3 regions of the Metabacillus sp. KH_069 genome follow, and region 1 is predicted to be linked to each of the others. Evidence: riboswitches for the same ligand, from Rfam matches in the RefSeq annotation. Region 1 holds a riboswitch; each other region holds the start of a gene.
The links. Region 1 has a riboswitch for thiamine pyrophosphate ahead of tenA (thiaminase II). Riboswitches for the same ligand answer to the same signal wherever they lie in the genome.

Region 1 (2,268 bases):
TGTCGATTCCGCTCTCCAGCAATAAATCATGAGCTAATCCCGGATAAAGCGTCTGGCTTTCTTTCGCAAACCTGAAAAAAGCATCATCCTTTTCCGTTTCAGTATGGGCGCCAAGCATTCCGGCCGCAGCACTTGATGCGCCGCTGCCTGTTTTCCCGCTTTCAAACACCGCAACGCGGATACCTGCTTTCGCTAAAAAATAGGCAGAGGCAAGCCCGATGACGCCTCCGCCGATAATACCGGCATCAAAAAAAGGTTTCAATCGCCCATTCCCCCTTTTAATTGTTCTGCAATCTCACATGCAGCATGATAAGGATGATTTGATGAAAAAACGTAGGACATCACGGCTGCTCCTTCAATCTTTAAATCTCTTATTTCCGGAATGACAGCGGGAATGATTCCTCCAATTGCAATGACAGGAATGCTGACAGATTCCGCTATTTCTTTTAATGCGCCAATCCCTCTTGCTTTTAGACCTTCTTTGGATGATGTCTGAAATACATGGCCGAATAGGAGCCGGTCTGCCCCATTTTCAGCACAATATATTGCTTCAGCAGCAGTGTGGACAGAACAGCCTGCGACAAGGTGCGGAAACCTCTGTTTCACCATTTTCACATCAAAGCTGTGCGATGGGAGCTGAACCTGATGCAAACCAGAAAGAACAGCGGCGTCCACCCGGTCATTCATGACAAGCTTTGATTTCGGCACCCCATTTTGATGGAGAGCTTCAACCAGCTCTATCAGTTCCCCGGCCGATTTATTCTTTTCTCTAATATGAATGGCATCTGCAGCTGTATGTATGTCTGTGATGATTTTTATGAGCTCTGATATATTGCGACGGCCGTCTGTCACAAGATGTAATTTCACTTTTGCATCAGCACGGTTTCTGACTCATCCCACACTTCCATTTTTTCCGCCATGTCCCAGAAGCGATATTCATATATTGAACTGATGAGGAAGTTTTCTTTCATCATTTGTCTCTCGTGATCGCTTGCATGCAGAGCAAGCTCGTCAAATCGTGCAATCTGTTCAAGAACCAGCTCTTTAAACCATTCACCGTGATAAGTCGCGATCCATTTTTCATAAACATCATCACCTGGTTTGCAATCTTTCAGATGCTCCCCGACTTCATAATAGAGCCAGTAACAAGGAAGTAATGCGGCGATGATTTCTCCAAGATTTCCCGTCGCAACGGAACGGTACATATGGGAGGTGTAAGCATACGCAGTTGGAGATGGCTTAAATTCTTCCCTTTCCCTGTCTGTAATGCCAAGCAGGACAGAAAATTGCTGATGCAGAGAGAGCTCTGCCTCGTACGTTCCCTGGGAATGAACGGACATCCGGTAAGTAGTATGCAAATCAGGCGCCATCGCCCCTGCAAAAGCCTGCACTTTTGCAAAATGCGTTAAGTAATATGAATCCTGCATCACATAATATTTAAATTTATCTTTTGAAAGGGTGCCATCGCCAATTCCTTTTACGAAAGGATGTTCAAAGCTTCCTTCCCACCATTTATTTGCATACTCCCGGCATTCTTTTGAAAATGACATGTTTTGTTCCTCCTCATTTTTTAGGTGCGAAAACAGCAAAAAACCACTTTTCGCATAGAAAAGTGGTGTATGAATAGACCTTTACACCACTTCCCTACGCTGGTTTTAGCCAGATCAGGTTCTGAGGGTCTTGAAGGCAAACTTCAATCTCAGCCCTTCTAACAGGGCTCCCCTAGCGGTAGTTCATATATGATTTTAGAAATATTTACATGTACATCATATCATGCTGAAAGAAACTTTCAAGTCAAAACTTTCAGCTTTTATGGAATTCAAGTTCTTGTCTGAGCTCATCCACATATTCAGCTGATCCAGTCAGAATCAGCAGATCTCCGCGTTTCAGCTCTGTATCTCCATGCGGCACAATCGATTCATTTTCCCTGAAAATACGGACAAAAATAACGTCGCCTGTAAAGGGAAAGCTGCGAAGCACCATGCCATCGTAGCGTCTGTTGTTCATTTTTATCTGGTACAGCGCCGAATCATTATGAGTCAGAATTTTCATGATGCCAGGAGCTTCAATAAGAGCTCTGAGCAGAGTTTTTGTAGATAACAGGACAGAGAAGACATCGATTCCCTTTGCTCTAAGCTGTTCATCCAATAATGGTGACGAAATGCTTGCTATCACCCGGTCAACTTCAAGCTCTTTCGCAAATAAGGAGATTTCCGCATTCGCATCTTCATCTCCTGTAGCGGCAATCAGGATATCTGCACTGAAAAC
Region 2 (2,268 bases), 1.6 Mb from region 1:
GGCAATATGGCTACTCTTCCTTCAAATAGATTAGATACAACCTTATCCGGACGCTCAGTACTTAAAATTTGCGGAAACAGAGAATATGGTGAATCCTCAATCGATTCTTCTATAATTCCGGGTGTATCAACAGCATCAATTTTTATAGACTTTAATCTCGTGAGAACTTTCTCAATTAATTCTTTGTTTGTTAGATGGTTTATATAAAGAACCGCTACCCTTGTTCTTGATATGTTTCCAATCTCCAAGTATTTCACAACTAGACTTCCATCTAATATTCTTTGTCTGATTAAGTTGAGATTTATATCCATATTCTCCGTAAAACCTTCATGAGATCCGCGGACAACCTTTTCATTTTGAGGCTGTTCAACAGATCTTGCCTTATTGAGCGCAGAATCAATGGCATAAATGCAATCCAAATCTTCTATCAGAAATAAACATGCACCCTTACAAAGAAAATGAATGGCTTCATGAATATCCTTCGTTTTCAAAATCGAGGCAATTGCAACAACATCCTCAACCTCTCCCGACTCTGCTTGCTGCAAGGGTCCTAAAATATCCTGATTGATTTTTTCAGACATCATAAGCGGCACAAAATAAAGCAATAACCCTTGCTTCCCTTTGAACATAACCTTTCTTTGGCCTAAATCATCCGTATGATCCAGGTGAGTCAGGATTTTTGCGATATTCACATTAAAATGGGAAGAAACAGGTATGTTGGTATCTTTGGGAGGTGCCGTATTCATAGGCTGCTGTGGCGTTTGCTTTGATTGTTTTTTTTTCTTGAATAAAGAAAACATAGACTCACCCCTCCACTAGAATCTTTATTAGTTTCTTAGTATGTTGGTAAAAGTATGCATCCGAATATTTTAGAAAGAAAAGCGCAAGCGCCCGTTTGGCGCTGGCATGTCAGATAAGGGTCCGAGGAGCCTGAGCGATTCCGCTCGCCATCGAAGCGCAAATTTTTATACTTTCTTATCTCAGTCTGTAATCAGGTACAAGGAACCACAACCTTGTACCTGGATTATTTTCAACATTTTTAATTGTGAAAATAATCACTTGCAGCCTGCTGCTTTTCCTGCTATATTGCTAACAAATGAATATTTTATTCATTCTGCTGGGGGAGTCCATGATGCTGGACTGAGAAAAGAACGAGAGTCTTTGACCCTTTGAACCTGATCTGGATGATACCAGCGTAGGGAAGCGGTGTGGCGTAGGCCGTTCTTTTTGGCTTTTTACACATACTGTTCCAAGGGTTCTGTTCATTAACAGAACCCTTTTTCTATTCTTTCGCGGGTGCAGATCAAAACTCTACTAAACGATATGAGGAGGAGTTAAGATTGGATTTCGCATTTACTAAACCGTTTGAGGGCAGCAAAAAGAGGTACAAAACAGGATCAAGAGAGGACATTTGTGTTCCTTTTAGGGAAATTGAACTCGCGCAAAATCATGAGCCTGTGCTTGTTTATGATACGAGCGGTCCATACACAGATTCAGCAGCTGCCATTAATATTAAAAAAGGATTGCCTGAAGTAAGAAGAAGCTGGATTTTTGATCGGGGGGATGTTGAAGTATATTCAGGGCGCAGCGTAAAGCCTGAGGATAACGGCCGCCAAGAGAATGTCACTCCACATGGAAACGTCTTTACTGGTGACAGAAACGTACTCCGGGCAAAAAAGAATGCTAATGTCACTCAGCTTCATTACGCCAGAAAAGGGATCATTACACCGGAGATGGAGTACATAGCCATTCGTGAAAACATGGACCATGAATTCATTAGAAGTGAAGTCGCGGCCGGCAGAGCCATCATTCCGGCAAACATCAACCATAGAGAAAGTGAGCCGATGATCATCGGCAAACATTTCCATGTCAAAATCAATGCCAATATAGGCAACTCAGCCGTCACTTCATCCATTGAAGAAGAAGTGGAAAAAATGACATGGGCGATTAAATGGGGGGCTGATACCATCATGGATTTATCGACTGGCAAAGATATTCACACCACCAGAGAATGGATCATCAGAAATTCTCCAGTACCTGTTGGCACAGTTCCCATCTATCAGGCGCTTGAAAAAGTGAATGGCATTGCTGAGGATTTGACCTGGGAAGTTTATAGAGATACCTTAATCGAACAGGCAGAACAAGGGGTCGATTATTTTACTATTCATGCTGGTGTATTGCTGCGGTACATTCCTTTAACCATTAAAAGAACAACCGGAATTGTATCACGAGGAGGATCCATTCTCGCTGGCTGGTGTTTAGCCCATC
Region 3 (2,268 bases), 1.9 Mb from region 1:
TGACAAGCGATATTACGAAAGAGAATGCCTCGCCTTATGGATTAGCAGGTGATTGGACACTGGATGTGTCGAAGGCTGAAAGAGCTGGGTACTCATTTGAGAAATTGAATCCATACATAGAAAGTTTAATAGAGGAAATGAAAAAAGAAACGTGACATTGTCGCGTTTCTTTTTAGTGCGGTAAAATCTGCTGATGAAACACCGCAGCAAAATATGCGAATACAAAGGCAAGCGGAAAAGAGAAAATGACAGACCAGCCGCTGACTAAATCTTCTTCGTTGCTGATCCTGATAGCTTCAAAGTAACCATATAGAAAATGAATAATCGACAATAAAAAGGTCAGCAGCATGAATGAGTAAGATAGATTCATCGTTTGCCCTCCATAAGAAATCTATTACTACTAGTACATGCAGACGAATGAGAGATTATGACAAAAAAAGCACCGAGAAAAAATCGGTGCTTTTGCCAGAATCTATTTTCTTTTTAAGACAAGAGATTTAGAAGTTGTCAGCATCAATACTAAGATAATGGAGCAAATGACAAATGTCGGCACCATGTACGATGCATTATAGCCGGCTGAATACAGCAGAACGGGCTGATCTCCTGCAAATTCTGCAAAGAATACAGCTCCTGCAAGTGTATGTGCTGCAAATCTCAGAAAGCTTCCGAGAAAAGCTGCCGCCACTACATAAGTAATTAACCGTTTTTTGTTTAGCGGGTTCAAAGAGCTTTGGACTTGCTTATAAAATACTCCTCCGGCACCCACGACGGTAAATGCGACAAAATAGTCAAGAAAACCCTGTACCGGATGCACGATTGTAGTGTAGCCCATAATCGTCTGCAAAACGCCAAGTAAAAACCCTGTAAGCAGTCCGCCTTTTAAACCGTGGCGAAAACCCATGATCAGAACTGGAATCATCGCAAGCGAGATCGACCCGCCCTGCGGCATTTTGCCAATGAAACTTGTTGCTAAATCAAGCAGAAATGCAATCGCTCCAAGGATTGCTGCCTCTACTAAGAAAACAAGACGTGTATTTGTCTGCATAGCTTTTCCCCTTTTCGGCATTCGACCGGGGCTGTTTTTTTCCATAATAAAAAGCAATGCGGGGAATGTCGGATGGTTTCCACGCACTGCTTTGGTTGGGTTATCACTTGAATCCATCGCCACATCCCTACGTAAGCTTTAACTATACAGGTTCAACGGGTCTGAACAGAATGTTCACTCTCAGCCGAATGGCTCCCCAAGTGGTCAAATGCAATATATGATTTAGACACTACTATACAGGAAGTTGCAAAATTCGACAAGGATATATTGAGATTTTTTTCAGAAAAGTTTGGAAAGCCCTTTCTTATATCTTTACAATTTTCAGGAATCTTGCTATAGTTTCCATGAATTCAATATATGCAGGGGAGCTGAGTGAACTTGGCTGAGAGGATACTGATTCTTGTATCGACCCTTTAACCTGATCTGGGTAATGCCAGCGGAGGGAATGCGGAAGATGCGTTATTTTTCCATAACTTTGCGAATGCGTTAAGGCTGCCCCAGTGGCAGCCTTTTTTGTCGTTCGGTCAGCTGTTCATATATGAAAAAAATTTAAGGAGGAAAAAGAATGTCCAGTGTAAATCTAGCATTTCAGGTGCTGCCTAAATCATCAGAGGGGAATACATATGAAATTGTCGACAAAGCCATCGAGGTTGTCCAGCAATCCGGAGTGAAATATGAGGTTGGTGCAATGGAGACGGTAATGGAGGGAGAGCTTGATAGACTGATTGAAATTGTCAAGCAAGCGCAGGATGCCTGCATTTCAGCCGGTGCGACTGAGGTAATGACTCACATGAAAATTCATTACCGTCCAAAAGAAGGGGTCACAATGGATGAAAAACTTAAGAAATACCGTTAACACCCTTTCAGGGATTGCGCTTCCTGGTATTGTGCTGCTGTCGTTCTTCTTTTTATGGGAATTGGCTGTCATCGTCACTAAAGTGGAAAAATGGATTCTGCCGCGCCCGACTGATATTTTCATCACGCTTGCAGAAATGAGAGGGACGATAGGCGTCCATATCCTGCAGACCCTGGCGGAAGCAGTGCTTGGATTATTGATCGCAATAGCCGCGGGAGTATTGATTGCTATTTTGATAGACATGTCAGAGTGGGTTCGAAAATCTGTTGAACCGCTGCTTGTTCTTTCGCAGACCATTCCCATAATCGCGCTTGCTCCACTGCTTATCATCTGGTTTGGGTTCGGTATTTTTCCTAAAGTCATCGTG

Region 2: it holds a riboswitch for thiamine pyrophosphate, as region 1 does, so the genes downstream of both, thiC (phosphomethylpyrimidine synthase ThiC) here and tenA (thiaminase II) in region 1, are expected to answer to the same signal.
Region 3: it holds a riboswitch for thiamine pyrophosphate, as region 1 does, so the genes downstream of both, thiT (energy-coupled thiamine transporter ThiT) here and tenA (thiaminase II) in region 1, are expected to answer to the same signal.

Annotation. Positions count from the first base shown of each region.
Region 1 covers NZ_CM174460.1:1,057,489-1,059,756, reverse strand. The annotation lists gene thiO (glycine oxidase ThiO) at 1-262, opposite strand, end outside; gene tenI (thiazole tautomerase TenI) at 259-867, opposite strand; gene tenA (thiaminase II) at 864-1,550, opposite strand; TPP riboswitch at 1,625-1,734, opposite strand; gene AC3ISE_RS05270 (monovalent cation:proton antiporter family protein) at 1,804-2,268, opposite strand, start outside.
Region 2 covers NZ_CM174460.1:3,894,726-3,896,993, forward strand. The annotation lists gene AC3ISE_RS19645 (spore germination protein) at 1-800, opposite strand, end outside; TPP riboswitch at 1,110-1,219, shown strand; gene thiC (phosphomethylpyrimidine synthase ThiC) at 1,341-2,268, shown strand, end outside.
Region 3 covers NZ_CM174460.1:3,553,400-3,555,667, reverse strand. The annotation lists gene AC3ISE_RS17975 (NAD-dependent epimerase/dehydratase family protein) at 1-155, shown strand, start outside; gene AC3ISE_RS17970 (hypothetical protein) at 173-370, opposite strand; gene thiT (energy-coupled thiamine transporter ThiT) at 473-1,045, opposite strand; TPP riboswitch at 1,153-1,254, opposite strand; TPP riboswitch at 1,397-1,509, shown strand; gene AC3ISE_RS17960 (MTH1187 family thiamine-binding protein) at 1,611-1,901, shown strand; gene AC3ISE_RS17955 (ABC transporter permease) at 1,876-2,268, shown strand, end outside.